DNA from 4 places in the Mediterraneibacter butyricigenes genome. Region 1 is predicted to be linked to each of the others. Evidence: predicted binding sites of a transcription regulator. Region 1 holds the regulator's gene; each other region holds the start of a gene.
What was found. The regulator HrcA, encoded in region 1, represses chaperone genes, less so after heat shock. The targets are predictions, from matches to a motif close to TGTTAGCACTCNNNNNNNNNGAGTGCTAACA.
Positions count from the first base shown of each region.

Region 2: a site for HrcA is predicted at 1,628-1,658, ahead of KGMB01110_RS03800 (Hsp20/alpha crystallin family protein). Genes of this name have one in related genera too.
Region 3: a site for HrcA is predicted at 2,374-2,404, ahead of clpB (ATP-dependent chaperone ClpB). Genes of this name have one in related genera too.
Region 4: a site for HrcA is predicted at 1,405-1,435, ahead of KGMB01110_RS13950 (co-chaperone GroES). Genes of this name have one in related genera too.

Region 1 is NZ_BHGK01000001.1:2,715,310-2,719,297, reverse strand. Features, by position in the region: gene dnaK (molecular chaperone DnaK) at 1-656, opposite strand, end outside; gene grpE (nucleotide exchange factor GrpE) at 743-1,375, opposite strand; gene hrcA (heat-inducible transcriptional repressor HrcA) at 1,425-2,471, opposite strand; gene hemW (radical SAM family heme chaperone HemW) at 2,708-3,898, opposite strand.
Region 2 is NZ_BHGK01000001.1:799,900-803,887, reverse strand. Features, by position in the region: gene KGMB01110_RS03805 (DnaJ C-terminal domain-containing protein) at 1-829, opposite strand, end outside; gene KGMB01110_RS03800 (Hsp20/alpha crystallin family protein) at 1,143-1,574, opposite strand; gene KGMB01110_RS03795 (diaminopimelate dehydrogenase) at 1,779-2,765, opposite strand; gene KGMB01110_RS03790 (dicarboxylate/amino acid:cation symporter) at 3,080-3,988, shown strand, end outside.
Region 3 is NZ_BHGK01000001.1:792,584-796,571, forward strand. Features, by position in the region: gene clpB (ATP-dependent chaperone ClpB) at 1-2,311, opposite strand, end outside; gene KGMB01110_RS03770 (nitroreductase family protein) at 2,594-3,091, shown strand; gene KGMB01110_RS03775 (ABC transporter ATP-binding protein) at 3,076-3,988, opposite strand, start outside.
Region 4 is NZ_BHGK01000001.1:2,846,947-2,850,934, forward strand. Features, by position in the region: gene topA (type I DNA topoisomerase) at 1-105, shown strand, start outside; gene codY (GTP-sensing pleiotropic transcriptional regulator CodY) at 190-966, shown strand; gene KGMB01110_RS13945 (hypothetical protein) at 985-1,296, shown strand; gene KGMB01110_RS13950 (co-chaperone GroES) at 1,460-1,744, shown strand; gene groL (chaperonin GroEL) at 1,779-3,401, shown strand; gene guaB (IMP dehydrogenase) at 3,628-3,988, shown strand, end outside.

The DNA of each region.
Region 1 (3,988 bases):
TCTTTTGCCTTGAAATCTGCCAGCATATAGTCTGTGATCTTCTGGTCGAAGTCATCTCCACCCAGACGGTTGTTACCGGCTGTTGCCAGTACTTCGATGACTCCATCACCGATCTCGATAACAGATACATCAAAGGTACCGCCACCTAAGTCGTATACCATGATCTTCTGCTCTTTTTCATTATCAAGTCCATAAGCCAGAGCTGCTGCGGTTGGCTCGTTGATGATACGTTTTACATCCAGACCTGCGATCTTACCTGCGTCCTTTGTAGCCTGACGCTGAGCATCGTTGAAGTAAGCCGGTACAGTAATAACTGCTTCTGTTACTTTTTCTCCCAGATAACTTTCTGCATCTGCTTTCAGTTTCTGAAGAATCATTGCGGAGATCTCCTGCGGAGAATATTTCTTTCCGTCGATCTCTACTTTATGATCTGTACCCATCTCTCTCTTAATAGAAGAAATGGTCTTCTCTGCATTGGTAACTGCCTGACGTTTTGCAGGCTCTCCTACCAGACGTTCTCCTGTCTTTGTAAATGCAACAACAGACGGTGTTGTTCTTGCTCCTTCTGTATTGGCGATAACAGTCGGCTGTCCACCTTCCATAACAGCGACACAGCTGTTAGTTGTTCCCAAGTCAATTCCTATGATTTTACCCATAACAAATTCCTCCTTTATTTTCATTCACTTAATTGCTTATTTATGTTTATGTTTGAACTCCGGGATTGCCCGGATGAAACACCGTATTAGTTTGCGACTTTTACCATACTGTGGCGAACCACACTGTCGCGGTACGTGTAACCTTTCTGGAATTCTTCTGCGATGGTATTTTCACCAAACGCTTCATCCTCCACATGCATTACTGCATTATGGAAATCCGGATCGAATTCCTGACCAACTGCTTCGATCGGCTTTACTCCGATTCCTTCTAACGTGGTCATCAACTGTTTATAAATCTTATCGACTCCTTCTACGAACGGATCAGCCTTTTCTTCTTCTGTCAGTCCCTGAAGCCCTCGTTCAAAATTATCAACCACCGGAAGGATCTTCTCGATCACATCTTTTGCTCCGATCTCATACATCTGAGATTTTTCTTTTTCGGAACGTTTCCGGAAGTTATCAAACTCTGCCATCTGTCTGGTCAGACGATCTGTCAGTTCTTCAATCTTCTCGTCCTTTTTATCTTTCTTATTCTTCTTGCCGAAAAACTTTTTGGAACCTTCTTTTGCCGGCTCCTTTGCTTCTCCGCCTGTTTCTTCCTGAGATGCTGTCTCAGCTTCTTCCTCAGTTACTGTTTCCGGATTCTCTTCCGTCTGCACTTCTTCAGTCTGTTCCTCTGCGACTTTGGCTTTTGCCTCCTCTACCGCATCCTTTACCATCTCTTCCTGACTTTTATGTTCACTCACGGTTTCTCACCTTCCATTCTTCTCATTCATCATTCTTTCCATACATGGAATCCAACTCCGTCTGAAGCTTTTTCAGCGTCTTCATTACATGTTCATAATCCATACGCTTCGGACCGATGATTCCGATGGTTCCTTTCATTCCGTCTCCCAGTTCGTAAGTGGCTGTTACCACACTGCAGTCCTTCATGGTCTTTACCGGAGCTTCTTCTCCTATATATACCTGGATTCCTGTGTTCTCCTCACTGGATAAGGTCTGAGTCACCAGTTCTGCCAGCTGCTGCTTTTCCTCGAACGCTCCCAGAATCTCCTGTGCGCTCTTGGAATCACTGAGCTCCGGATACTTGAAAATGTTGGTTGCACCGCTGGTGTAAATCTCCATATCATCTTCAATGTGAATGATCTCTGCTACTGCATCCAGCACATCGCTGATCACCTTGCGGTGGATTCCGGCCTGTTCCTTTAATGCAGCAATCAGACCCAGATTGATCTGATCGATCGACATTCCGTTGAGACTGGTGTTCAGCAGCATATTCAGCTTCAGAAGTGTTTCATTTCCCAGTTCTTCTTCCACATCAATGATCTTGTTCTTGATCACATTGCCGCCCATCACGATGACTGCCACCAACTGCGTCTCATCTACCTGAGAGAGCTGGATGAACTTTAATGTGTTCCGATTGTTGATCGGAGACGAAATCATGGTCGCATAATTGGTACTGTTGGCCAATACTTTCGCGGCCTGTTTCAGGATCTGATCTGTCTTTTCGGACTTCTGCAGAAGTTCCTCTCGCATATCGGTGAGTTCCTGTTCTTTTTCCTCCATCAGCATATCTACATAAAGTCGATAGCCCTTATCGGAAGGAACTCTTCCTGCGGAAGTATGGGGCTGAATAATGTAACCCATCTCTTCCAGATCCGACATCTCATTTCGGATCGTTGCTGCGCTGACATTCAGATCTGTATATTTGGAAAGGGTTCTGGAGCCTACCGGTTCTCCTGTCTCCAGATAGTTCTGGATGATTGCTTTTAAAATAACCAGTTTTCGTTCATTTAAGCCTTCTTCTCTTATCATGAACACCTCCTGAAATCTTCCCTGAATCTTTTTGTGTTATTAGCACTCAAATTTATAGAGTGCTAATATCTACGTTTATTAAGATAGCACTCTCCATTCCATTTGTCAACAATGTTTCCGGATTTTTCATGAAAATTCGTGAAAGATCCGTGAACACAGCCTTTTACCTCATGAAATAGTCGATCATACAGCAAACAGCCAGTCTGCCTGTGCAAACTGACTGCTTCCTCTTTCTATCACAGATACTGTGCAAACACATAATTACTCAGATCCATTCCACGCTCTGTCAGCGAAATCTGGTCTGCTCCGATCCGGATCAGCCCCAGCCTTTCCTGCTTCTGTAAAATGTCTCCGTAAATCTCTTCGATCGGTACTCCAAACCGTTTTCGAAACTCCGACTTCCCAATTCCCTGACATTTTCTCAAGCCCAGAAACATAAATTCTTCGATCTGCGCCCTTCTAACCACTTCTTCCGGTTCCCGGACCAGTTTTTCGGGGGTTCCTGCAAACTTTATATATTCATCCACTTCCGTCACATGATGATATCTGTATTCCTTTTCCCGGTACCGAATCAGGGAAGAGGCTCCCACACCCAGTCCGAGGTATGGAACTCTTTCCCAGTATCCCAGATTATGACGGCATTCATATCCCGGCTTCGCATAATTGGAGATCTCATACTGCTGATAGCCATATTCCGCCAGGAGTTCCCGGGTTCGTTCATACATCAGACGTTCTTCCTCTTCTGATGGCAACTTTTCTTTTTCTTCCCTCTGCTTTTCCCCATGAATTTGCTCAGTCTCCTGATTTTTCTCCCCATAGATCTCATAAAACGGAGTTCCTTCTTCGATAATCAGGCTGTATGCCGACAGATGTTCCGGATTCAGACCGACAACTGTCCGCAGACTTTCTTCCCAACTCTCTACACTTTGCCCGGGAATTGCCGAAATCAGATCTACATTGATATTTTCAAATCCAGCTTCTCTTGCCCCCTGATAAGTATTCAGAAACGTCTGATAATCATGGATCCGTCCCAACATCTTCAACTCCTTGTCATGGACGGACTGCAATCCGATGCTCAAGCGGTTCACTCCCGCACTGCGATAACCAATCAGGTGTTCTCTCGTTGCCGTTCCCGGATTTAGCTCCATGGTAATCTCTGCGGTATCTTCCAGTCTGAAATGTGTCCATATCCCATCCAGTATCTCTTTCATCTGTTCCGCTGTCAGCAACGATGGAGTTCCGCCCCCGAAAAAGATCGTGGACACCTGGCAGGAATCAAATATATTTTTATAAGAAGCAATTTCTTCTTTCAATGCTTTCACATAAGCTTCTATCTCACCTTTTTCCGGTGTATGAGACAGAAAATCACAATACGCACATTTCCGCACACAAAAAGGAATGTGCAGATACAATTCCAGATTCTCCATTTCCACACATCCCTTCTTACTCTTTTTGCTTTTTACTTTTCTTCTTCGCTTTTTTCTAAATCATTCTTTTCGCGCTTCTCTTTATCGGTC
Region 2 (3,988 bases), 1.9 Mb from region 1:
GCCCATCCAGGGTGGAAACCAAAGCCTCTCCGCCTAAAGCAGCGGTGGTAAAAGGCACCCGTTTTGTCGTGTAAATATCCAATCCTTTTCGAGTGAAAGCAGTACTGTTCTGAATGTGAACTTTCAGGAACAGATCTCCGGCTGGACCGCCGCCGATTCCGGGATGTCCTTTTCCTTTCAGACGGACACTCTTTCCATCATCAATACCGGCAGGGATGTGAACCTGCAGACTTTGCGTCTGTCCGGTAGAAGGATTGGTCAGATGAATCACTTTGTCACAACCGAAAGCGGCATCGTGGAAGGAAACATCGATCTCTGTATGAAGATCTTCTCCCTTTTGTTTATAATTCTGACCGGAAAATCCGTTCCCAAATCCATTGCCGAATCCGCTACGAGCTCCTGCGGAGGAACCGGAATGTGTATGATGGAAAATATCTCCAAACATGTCTCCGAAGATATCATTCATATCGCCGCCTTCAAAATGGAATTCCTGATAAGTTCCATCGGGGCTTCGGTAGGCATAAGAATTCCGACTTCCACCGGCTCCGGTATAGTTGCCGGAAGTTCCATAGGCACCACCATTTGCAAAAGGACCGTTTGGATCCAGTCCTGCATGGCCAAACTGGTCATATAATTTCTTCTTTTCTTTATCACTCAGTACGTTGTACGCTTCTGTCACTTCTTTAAATCGTTTCTCGGCTTCTTTATCATTGGGGTTAGAGTCCGGATGATATTTTTTGGCCAGCTTTCGATATGCTTTTTTAATAGAAGCATCGGTGGCTTTTTTATCCAGACCCAATATTTCGTAATAATCACGTTTGGCACTCATAACTTTCACCTCCTGAGTATTTGCATGTTATTGTATCGATGTTACCGATTGTATGCTGTCTGTTGCGATGGTGCTGTATCGGTGTTATCGATTGTATGCTGTCTGTTGCGTTGTTGTATCAGTTCTATATTGTGGAAAAGGACAGACACTGTATCTTACAGTGCCTGCCCCTTTCGTTGCCTGACTGGTATGTCAAATGTAGGAATCATATTCAATTTCTGAAAAAATTTCTGAAAAACCAGCTTTTATCATGAGAGGAAGGCTGGGCCCTGTAAGCATCAACCCTCGATGGAAATGAATTTTTTCGTATCTTCTACGGGCTGTGCTTCTTTCTTCGGAACAAAAGTTTTAAAACGCCGTGCTTAAATTCGGCTTTAATATCTTCTTCAGAAATATCTTCGCCGACATAGTAGCTTCTCTGGCAGGATCCTGCAAAACGTTCTCTTCTGAGATAACGTTCGGAAGCTTTATCAGAGGATTCCTGATCCATTCCCTTTGCGGCGCTGATAACCAGATATCCGTTGGTCAGTTCGGCGCTGACCTGATCTTTATGGAATCCCGGAAGATCGATGATGAGTTCGTAACCGTCTTTCTTCTCTTTGATATCGGTCTTCATCAGATCATGTACGTGATGGCCGTACAGTTTCTTCTCAGCTTTGCGGGCTGCTTTGTCATCATAAAATGGAAAATCAAAAAAGTCATCAAATAAACTATCGTGAAAATACTTGGTCTTAACATATGTCATATCTCCTTTCGAAAGATCTGTTATCTTTGTTCTAGGTGTAATATAACATATAATATTAGCACTGTAAAGAGGAGAGTGCTAAAAAGTTGTGAACATTCTGTGAACCGTAACCAAAAACAGAAGCTCCTGAAATCAGGAAGCTTCTGCTACCGGCAATCGTTCACGATTATTTTTTAAACAGGGGAGTGCCCGGATCAGATGATATTACAGCAGATGAGATCTCAATTCTTCCGGTGTCATCTGTGACAGCATTGCCGGTGCAATGTCAAAGACGCTGCGAGCTCCGGATTCTCCGTTTTTGGAGAGTCTGTAAGCGGCACGTGCGTAAGCAACCAGAACACTTCCGGTGAATTCCGGATTGGAATCCAGTTTCAGAGAATATTCGATCACGTGTTTATTGCCTTCGCATCCGGTCTCTCCGGTACGGATTACAAAACCGCCGTGAGGCATTTTGCTGTGGTTTGCCTTTAACTCTTCTTCGGAGATAAAGTTTACGGTTGTATCGTATTCATCAAAGTAGTTCGGCATGTTCTTGATGGCCTGTTCGATGGCTGCTTTATCGGCACCTTCTTCTGCCACAACATAACAGTCTCTCAAATGTTTCTGGCGTGTGGTGAGTTCCGGTTCACTTCCGCTGCGTACCTGGTCAACGGCTGCTTCGATCGGAACGGTGTACTGGATCGCATTTTTTACACCCTCGATCCGACGGATCGCATCGGAATGGCCCTGGCTGACACCTTTTCCCCAGAAAGTGTAAGTACTTCCCTGTACCAGAATGGATTCTGCATACAGACGGTTCAAAGAGAACATTCCAGGATCCCAGCCTACGGAAATGATGCCGATGTTTCCGCCTTCTTTGGCTGCTTTGTCTACGTTTGCAAAATATTCCGGAATTTTTGCATGGGTATCAAAGCTGTCGATGGTGTTAAAAGAAGCGGCAACCTTTGGTCCGATGACCGGAAGATCTGTGGCAGAACCGCCGCAGAGGATCATAACATCGATCTGATCTTTCATCGCTTCCATATCATCAAAAGGTTTCACTTCTGCAGTCTCTGTCTGGATTGCAACTGTCTCTGGAGCACGTCTTGTAAAGACTGCCTTTAATTCCATATCATCATTTCGTTTGATGGCCTGTTCTACACCCCGGCCGATATTTCCATATCCTACAATTCCGATTTTTATTTTTTCCATTATGAAAACCTCCTCAATATTCTGGTCAAAATTATAGCACATATCTTACCGGGGAAAACATTTTTTTCGTTTATCGGAGTAATATTTCGAAAAACAGTCCTGTTTTCCTATAGAAACGGTCGGAAAACGGTTGGATTTATCCGGAAAGAATTGACGAATGGAAGTGTGTGGATATATACTAAAAATTAAATTTGCATAGCCCGGATGTGAGAGAAATGATACCAATGATGGAACGAATCTCTCATCGGGGACAGTCTTCGGCGGGATTGTAGCGATGCACAGAAGTTATGCAGAAAAAGGTAAGGAGAGCACAAATGAAACAATTTTATCAATGGTATCGAAAACATATTACGGGAGCAATTTTTACGGGATTGATCCTTGGAATTCTGGTCGGCCTGTTTCTGGCAAATAAATCGGAGTTTGTTCTGACGGCAACCGGTCTGGTGGGAAGTATTTATATGAATGCTTTGAATATGATGATCTTTCCGTTAGTATTCTGTTCGATCGTGATGGGAATCACCAGTATTGGAAGCGCAAAAATCACCGGAAAGATTACAGGTGCAGCAATGCTGTTTTTCCTGGGGACAACAGTACTGGCAAGTTTTGTAGGGCTGATCATTCCGAGATTGATCCGTCTGGGCAAGGGGGTTCATTTTGAAATGGCAACGGCTGACATTCAGGCGACAGAGATGAACAGCATCCTGGATACGATCAAGGGGCTGATCCCGTCCAATCCGATCGCAGCGTTTGCCAACGGGAATATGCTTCAGGTGTTGACGTTCGCAGTGATTATCGGATTTACGCTGATTGCGATCGGAGAAAAGGGAAAGCCGCTATTGAAGGTGATTGATTCCTGCAATGAAGTCTGCTTAAAAGTCATCAGTACAGTCATGTATTTTACACCGATCGGAGTCTTCTGTACCATCGTTCCGGTCGTAGAGGCAAATGGAACGGACACGATCCTTTCTTTGGCAACACAATTGATTATTTTATATGCAGCATTCTTTGGATTTGCATTTATTGTCTATGGAACTGCGGTAAAAGTACTGGGAAAAGTAAACCCAATCCGTTTCTTCCGTGCGATTCTTCCGGCAGCTCTGAATGCATTCGGAACCTGTTCCAGTTCTGCGACGATTCCGATCAGCAAACGATGTGTAGAAGAAGAACTGGGTGTGTCCAACCAGATCTCCAGTATCGCAGTTCCGCTTGGAGCAACGGTAAAT
Region 3 (3,988 bases), 1.9 Mb from region 1:
CTTTCGTCAATGGCTTGAACATAATGATCTCATCCAGCCGGTTCAGAAATTCCGGACGGAAATGATTTCTCAGATCAGCCATTACCATGTTCTGTGCATTTTCCTCAATGGTTCCGTCTTCCCGGATTCCATCCAGCAGATAACTTGCACCGATATTCGACGTCATGATCAGAATGGTATTCTTAAAGTCTACCGTTCTGCCCTGAGAATCGGTGATTCGTCCGTCATCCAGTACCTGCAGCAGGACATTGAATACATCCGGATGGGCTTTCTCGACCTCATCAAACAGCACCACCGAATAAGGTTTCCGGCGGACTGCTTCCGTCAGCTGACCGCCCTCATCGTATCCTACATATCCCGGAGGCGCTCCGATCAGTCGGGACACGGAATATTTCTCCATGTACTCACTCATATCGATTCGCACCATATTATTCTCATCATCAAACAGACTGGCAGCAAGTGCTTTCGCCAGCTCTGTCTTACCGACACCGGTCGGTCCCAGGAACAGGAAGGAACCGATTGGCTTGGTCGGATCCTTGATTCCGGCTTTGGAACGGATGATTGCTTCTGTTACCAGTTCCACGCCTTCATCCTGTCCGATCACACGTTTATGGAGTTCTTCTCCCAAATGAAGGGTCTTGCTTCTCTCACTTTCATTTAATTTTGCAACCGGGATTCCGGTCCATCTGGAAATAATCCTTGCGATCTCATCTTCCGAAACCGCCTCATGAACCAGAGACAGATCTTTGTCTTTGATCCGGTCTTCTTCCTCTTCCAGCATCTTCTTCAACTGCGGAAGACGTCCGTACTGTAATTCTCCGGCACGATCCAGATCATACTGCTGCTGAGCTTTCTGGATCTCGCGGTTGGTCTGCTCGATCTCTTCCCGGATCTTCTGGACTCTCTCCACGGAATTCTTCTCATTATCCCACTGGGCTTTCTGTCCGGCAAATTCTTCCCGGAGTTCTGCCAGCTCTGCCTGCAGATCCGCCAGTCTTTCCTGACTCAGACGGTCTTCCTCTTTCTTCAGGGCCGATTCTTCGATCTCCAACTGCATAATCTTACGTCTCAGCTCATCCATCTCTGCCGGCATAGAGTCCAACTCTGTCTTAATCAACGCACAGGCTTCATCCACCAAGTCAATGGCCTTATCCGGAAGGAAACGATCCGAAATATAACGATTGGACAGTGTTGCGGCTGCTACCAGTGCACCGTCTGTAATCTTCACTCCATGGAAGACTTCATAACGCTCTTTCAGACCACGAAGGATGGAAATCGTATCCTCCACTGTCGGCTCATCTACCATAACCGGTTGGAATCGACGTTCCAGCGCAGCGTCTTTTTCAATATATTGTCTATATTCATCCAATGTCGTTGCACCGATACAGTGTAATTCACCACGGGCCAACATTGGCTTTAACATGTTGCCGGCATCCATTGCGCCATCGGTTTTTCCGGCTCCCACAATGGTGTGCAACTCATCAATAAACAGCAAAATCTTGCCATCACTGTTCTTCACATCTTCCAGAACAGCTTTCAGACGTTCCTCAAATTCACCACGATACTTTGCTCCTGCTACCAGTGCTCCCATATCCAGAGAAAAGATGGTCTTGTCTTTCAAGCCTTCCGGTACGTCTCCATTGACAATTCGCTGTGCCAGACCTTCTACGACCGCCGTCTTACCGACACCAGGTTCACCAATCAGCACCGGATTGTTCTTGGTCTTTCTGGAAAGGATTCGGATCACATTCCGGATCTCCGAATCACGACCGATCACCGGGTCCAGCTTCTGCTCTCTTGCACGCTCCACCAGATCCTGACCGTATTTATTTAAAGTATCGTAAGTGGCCTCCGGATTGTCACTGGTCACACGCTGATTGCCTCTGACCGTTGACAGGGCCTGCAAAAAGCTGTTCCGGTCGATACCCGCTTCCCGGAAGAGCTGCTTCATCTCTTTGCTTGCATATTTCAGCATGGAAAGGAAGAGATGCTCTACGGAGACATATTCATCTCCCATCTGCTTTGCTTCATCTTCAGCATGGATCAGAACCTGATTCAGATCCTGTCCCATATAAACCTGTCCGCCCTGAACTTTCGTCCGGGCTTCGATGGCCTGTTCTACCCGGTCGGTAAACTCCTGTACGGAAATTCCCATCTTCTCCAGAAGTTTTCCGATCAGACTGTCATCCTGTTTTAACAGTGCATACAAAAAATGTTCCTGTGCGATTTCCTGATTGCCATATTCATAGGCATATTTCTCACAATCCTGAATTGCCTGGATTGATTTCTGCGTAAACTTACTTATATTCATAAAACAAACCTCCTTTTAAAGGTTTCCCTTTTTCTTTGTTCTACAGAGAGTATAACACAAGTTGTTAGCACTGTAAAGAGGAGAGTGCTAATTTTTGTAATTTTATGCTCTTTTGTTTCTGCCAGCCTCGTTTTTATTTGCGATTGACTGGCAAATCATTTCCGATTACACTGTAAATATAAAATTCATTGCAGCATTTCATGCTGCAATGTGCGTAGCAATCCCAATTATAATCATGTCAAGATCAACATATCCAAGTCAAAACATCAGGAGGTACTTCGCATGGATGCAATTTTTCACAGAACCAGCGTCAGAAAATTTTTAGACAAACCGGTAGAAAAAGAAAAAATCGAAAAAATCCTTCGCGCTGCCATGGCGGCACCATCTGCCAAGAATCAGCAGCCCTGGGAATTTTATGTCGTAACTGATAAGGAGAAATTAGTAGAGCTTTCAAAGGTAAGCCCGTATTCCATGAGTGCGAAAAATGGTCCGCTCGCCTTCGTTCCCTGCTATCGGACACAATGCCCCGCTCCGGCTTACACCCACATTGATCTGAGTGCTTCCGTTGAAAATATTCTTTTGGAGGCAGACGCCCTGGAACTGGGAGCTGTCTGGCTGGGTGTTTGCCCGGAAGAAGATCGGATCGCAACGGTTCGGAAAATTCTGGATATCCCGGATACTCTGGTTCCATTTGCCATTATTCCCTGCGGATATCCACAGAAAATCCGCCCGCAGCAGGATCGATTCGAGGAAGAACGAATGCATTACGTCATTTCATAATAATGCGCATAGATCCCGCCTTGTTTCAGTAACTGTTCATGGGTTCCCCGTTCGGTAATTCCATTTTCAGAAACTACCAGGATTTCGTCGGCATTTCGAATTGTAGACAACCTGTGGGCAATGGTAATTGTGGTACGGTCTTTTGCCAATTCTTCCAGGCTTTGTTGGATAAAGCGTTCACTCTCATTATCCAGAGCACTGGTCGCTTCATCCAGGATCAGAATCGCCGGATTCTTTAAGAAGACTCTGGCGATGGAGATCCTTTGTTTCTGTCCGCCTGAAAGTCTGGTGCCCCGCTCCCCAACAAAGGTATCATATCCCTCCGGAAGGTTCATGATAAAATCATGAATATTGGCTTTTTTTGCTGCTTCCATGATTTCTTCCAGACTTGCATCCGGTTTTCCATAAGCAATATTTTCTCGAATGCTTCCACAGAACAGATATACATCCTGCTGAACCAGCCCGATCTGACTCCGAAGACTTTCCAATGTGATCTTGCGCACATCTCTTCCGTCTACAGTAATCTTTCCCCCTGTCACATCATAAAATCTTGGCAACAGAGAACAAATCGTCGTTTTTCCACTTCCAGAAGGTCCTACCAAAGCAATGGATCTGCCTGCCGGGATTTCAAAGGAAACATCGGAAAGCACCAAGGTTTCATCATCACTGTAATGAAAAGATACCTTTTCATAACATACATGTCCTTTGATTGTTTCTATCGGCTTTGCATCTGGCGCATCCACAATCTCCGGTTCCGTCTCCACCACATCCAAAAACCTACGGAAACCAGACAGTCCTTTCTGCATCATTTCTGTCAGCTCTACCAGGATCTGAATGGGACTGATAAAGATTCCTATATAAAGGGCATACATCGCAAGATCTGCCGGTTCCATCTGT
Region 4 (3,988 bases), 130 kb from region 1:
TCCGCAGAGAAGTGCCCGAAATGTGGCGGCTATATGCTCTGCAAGGGAAATAAGATCGTCTGTGCAAATGCAGAGTGCGGATATCAAAAAACAGCAGAAAATTGATTGAACAATCTTGAATTGTATGATAATATTATCTTAACTTGGAAAAAATACAAGAATTTAGAAAATTTATGGGTGGAGGAAACGATGAGCGTACAGTTATTAGATAAAACAAGAAAAATCAATAAGCTACTTCATAATAACAATTCGAGCAAAGTTGTATTCAATGATATTTGCGCGGTCATGACAGAAATTCTGGATTCTAATGTTCTGGTGGTCAGCAAAAAGGGAAAAGTGCTTGGAACGAGTAAAAGTAAATCAGTGGATACGATCGGGGAGTTGTTGGAAGAACAGGTGGGAAGCCATATTGATGAGATGTTGAATGAAAGACTGCTCAGTATCCTGTCCACGAAAGAAAATGTAAATCTGGAGACTCTGGGATTTTCCAGAGATGCGGTACAGGGCTATCAGGCAATCATCACGCCGATCAACATTGCCGGAGAAAGACTGGGAACTCTCGTGATCTATAAGCAGGGAGATATGTACGAGATTGATGATATTATCCTCAGTGAATACGGAACGGCAGTGGTAGGCCTGGAAATGCTTCGCTCTGTGAATGAAGAAAATGCAGAAGAGACACGGAAAGAACATATTGTTCAGTCTGCAATCAGCACACTTTCTTTCTCGGAGTTGGAGGCAATTATCCACATCTTTGATGAACTGGATGGAACGGAAGGAATTCTGGTGGCAAGTAAGATTGCTGACCGTGTAGGAATTACGAGATCTGTAATCGTCAATGCGCTGCGTAAATTTGAAAGTGCCGGTGTGATTGAATCCAGATCTTCCGGAATGAAGGGAACTTACATTAAAGTTATTAATGATTATGTCTTTACGGAACTTGACCGGATCAAAAAGGAACGCTGATAAAGGAGATTGACACAAATGTATGAAGGTTGTCCCGTAGATCTTAAGATGGAAAAAGTGGTTTCCATCGATGCAGTGTTTGATGAGGAAGTACACTGTGCAAAAGTCTATAAATATGATATGGAAGAAGATTTTATCAGACTGTTGCTGGAAGGAGAGAATCTTTCCGTGATCTCTCTTGATGCAAAGTATGAATGTGTAATCGGTACGAAGACAGAACTTCTTTCCTGTTCCGGAACGGTAAAAGAACGGTTCCAGTGCGAGGCAGGAGATATGTTGATCTTTAAGATTGAAAATGGATTTTATACCGTTTCTTCCGATGGAAAATAAATCGTTTTGAATGAAAAAAGCCTATCCGACAGCAAAAGATAAAAGTCGGATAGGTTTTTTAGTTATAGTGTTGACAAAAGCAATAGAAAGTGCTATTTTATATTACAGAGTTAGCACTCAGAATAAGTGAGTGCTAGTAAACGGAAAGCAAGGAGGAATAAATATGAAGTTAGTACCATTAGGTGATAAGATCGTTTTAAAACAGTGTGAAGCAGAGGAGACTACAAAGTCCGGTATCGTTTTACCGGGTCAGGCTCAGGAGAAACCGCAGCAGGCAGAGGTCATTGCCGTTGGTCCTGGCGGAATGGTAGATGGAAAAGAAGTGACCATGCTTGTCAGTGAAGGCGATAAGGTAATCTATTCCAAATATGCAGGAACTACCGTAGAACTGGATGGCGAAGAATATATTATTGTAAGACAGAATGATGTCCTTGCAATTGTAAAATAATTAAAAAGACAGAAAAGATTAGGAGTGATCAGACATGGCTAAAGAAATTAAATACGGAGCTGACGCAAGAGCAGCATTGGAACAGGGTGTCAACAAACTGGCAGATACAGTAAGAGTAACGCTTGGACCAAAAGGAAGAAACGTAGTCCTTGACAAATCTTTCGGCGCACCGCTTATCACAAATGACGGTGTAACAATCGCAAAAGAGATCGAACTGGAAGACGGATTCGAGAATATGGGAGCACAGTTGATCAGAGAAGTTGCTTCCAAGACAAATGATGTAGCCGGTGACGGAACGACAACCGCTACGGTACTTGCACAGGCAATGGTAAATGCAGGTATGAAGAACCTGGCAGCCGGAGCAAATCCGATCGTACTGAGAAAAGGTATGAAGAAAGCAACAGACTGCGCAGTAGAAGCAATCAAAGAGATGAGCAGCAAGGTTACAGGAAAAGATCAGATCGCCAAAGTTGCAGCCGTATCTTCCGGTGATGCAGAAGTCGGACAGATGGTAGCAGATGCGATGGAAAAGGTTTCCAATGACGGAGTTATCACAATCGAAGAATCCAAGACCATGCAGACAGAGCTGGATCTGGTAGAAGGTATGCAGTTTGACCGTGGATACATTTCCGCATATATGGCAACAGATATGGATAAGATGGAAGCAGTTCTGGAAGATCCGTATATTCTGATTACAGACAAGAAGATTTCTAATATTCAGGAAATCCTTCCACTGTTAGAGCAGATCGTTCAGTCCGGTGCTAAACTTCTGATCATCGCAGAAGATATCGAAGGAGAGGCTCTGACTACACTGATTGTCAACAAACTGCGTGGAACTTTCAATGTAGTAGCTGTAAAAGCTCCTGGATATGGCGACAGAAGAAAAGAGATGCTGAGAGATATCGCAATCCTGACAGGTGGAGAAGTAATCTCTGAGGAAGTTGGACTGGATCTGAAAGATACAACAATGGCTCAGCTTGGACGTGCAAAATCTGTAAAAGTTCAGAAAGAAACGACTGTTATCGTAGACGGTATGGGAGATAAGAAAGCAATCGAAGACCGTGTCGCACAGATCAAGACTCAGATGGAAGAGACAACATCTGAATTTGACCGTGAAAAACTGCAGGAGAGACTGGCTAAACTGGCTGGTGGAGTTGCCGTTATCCGTGTAGGTGCTGCAACAGAGACGGAGATGAAAGAAGCAAAACTTCGTATGGAAGATGCTCTGAATGCTACAAGAGCAGCAGTAGAAGAAGGAATCATCGCAGGTGGCGGTTCTGCTTATATCCACGCTTCCAAGAAGGTTGCTGAGCTTGCAGATACTCTGGAAGGAGACGAGAAGACAGGTGCACAGATCATTCTGAAAGCTCTGGAAGCTCCGTTGTTCCACATTTCTGCCAATGCAGGTCTGGAAGGCTCTGTTATCATCAGCAAAGTAAGAGAGTCTGAGCCGGGAATCGGATTTGACGCTTACAATGAAACGTTTGTCGATATGGTTGCAGAAGGAATTCTGGATCCGGCCAAGGTTACAAGAAGCGCTCTGCAGAATGCAACAAGTGTGGCATCTACTCTGCTTACAACAGAATCTGTTGTATCAAACATTAAAGAAGATACTCCGGCAATGCCAGCAGGCGGAGCTGGAATGGGCATGATGTAATCAGTTGTTATAACTGAAAATAAGCCATTCTTATAAAAGATAAATCGCTCTATACTTTCTGAAAATGAAAGGGTAGAGCGATTTTTTCTGTTTATTAAGAAAATCGAAGAAACTATGACATATTTGTCGAACTTTCTTGACACGAGGCTTGAAGTTTTGTAGTATTACAGTTAAAATATTATTTAGACAAACAAGACAGCTAGGAGAAAGAGAGGTTAAGAAGAGCATGGGAACAATTATCGGCGAGGGAATTACCTTTGATGATGTGCTTTTGGTGCCGGGATATTCCGAAGTGATACCGAATCAGGTTGATTTATCTACAAATCTGACGAGTAAAATCCGGCTTAATATACCGATGATGAGTGCAGGAATGGATACCGTAACAGAACACAGAATGGCAATTGCGATGGCCAGACAGGGTGGAATCGGTATTATTCATAAAAATATGAGTATTGAAGAGCAGGCACAGGAGGTAGACCGCGTAAAACGTTCAGAAAACGGAGTTATTACGGACCCATTCTTCCTTTCTCCGGAACATACGCTGGCAGATGCCAATGATCTGATGGCAAAATATCGAATTTCAGGTG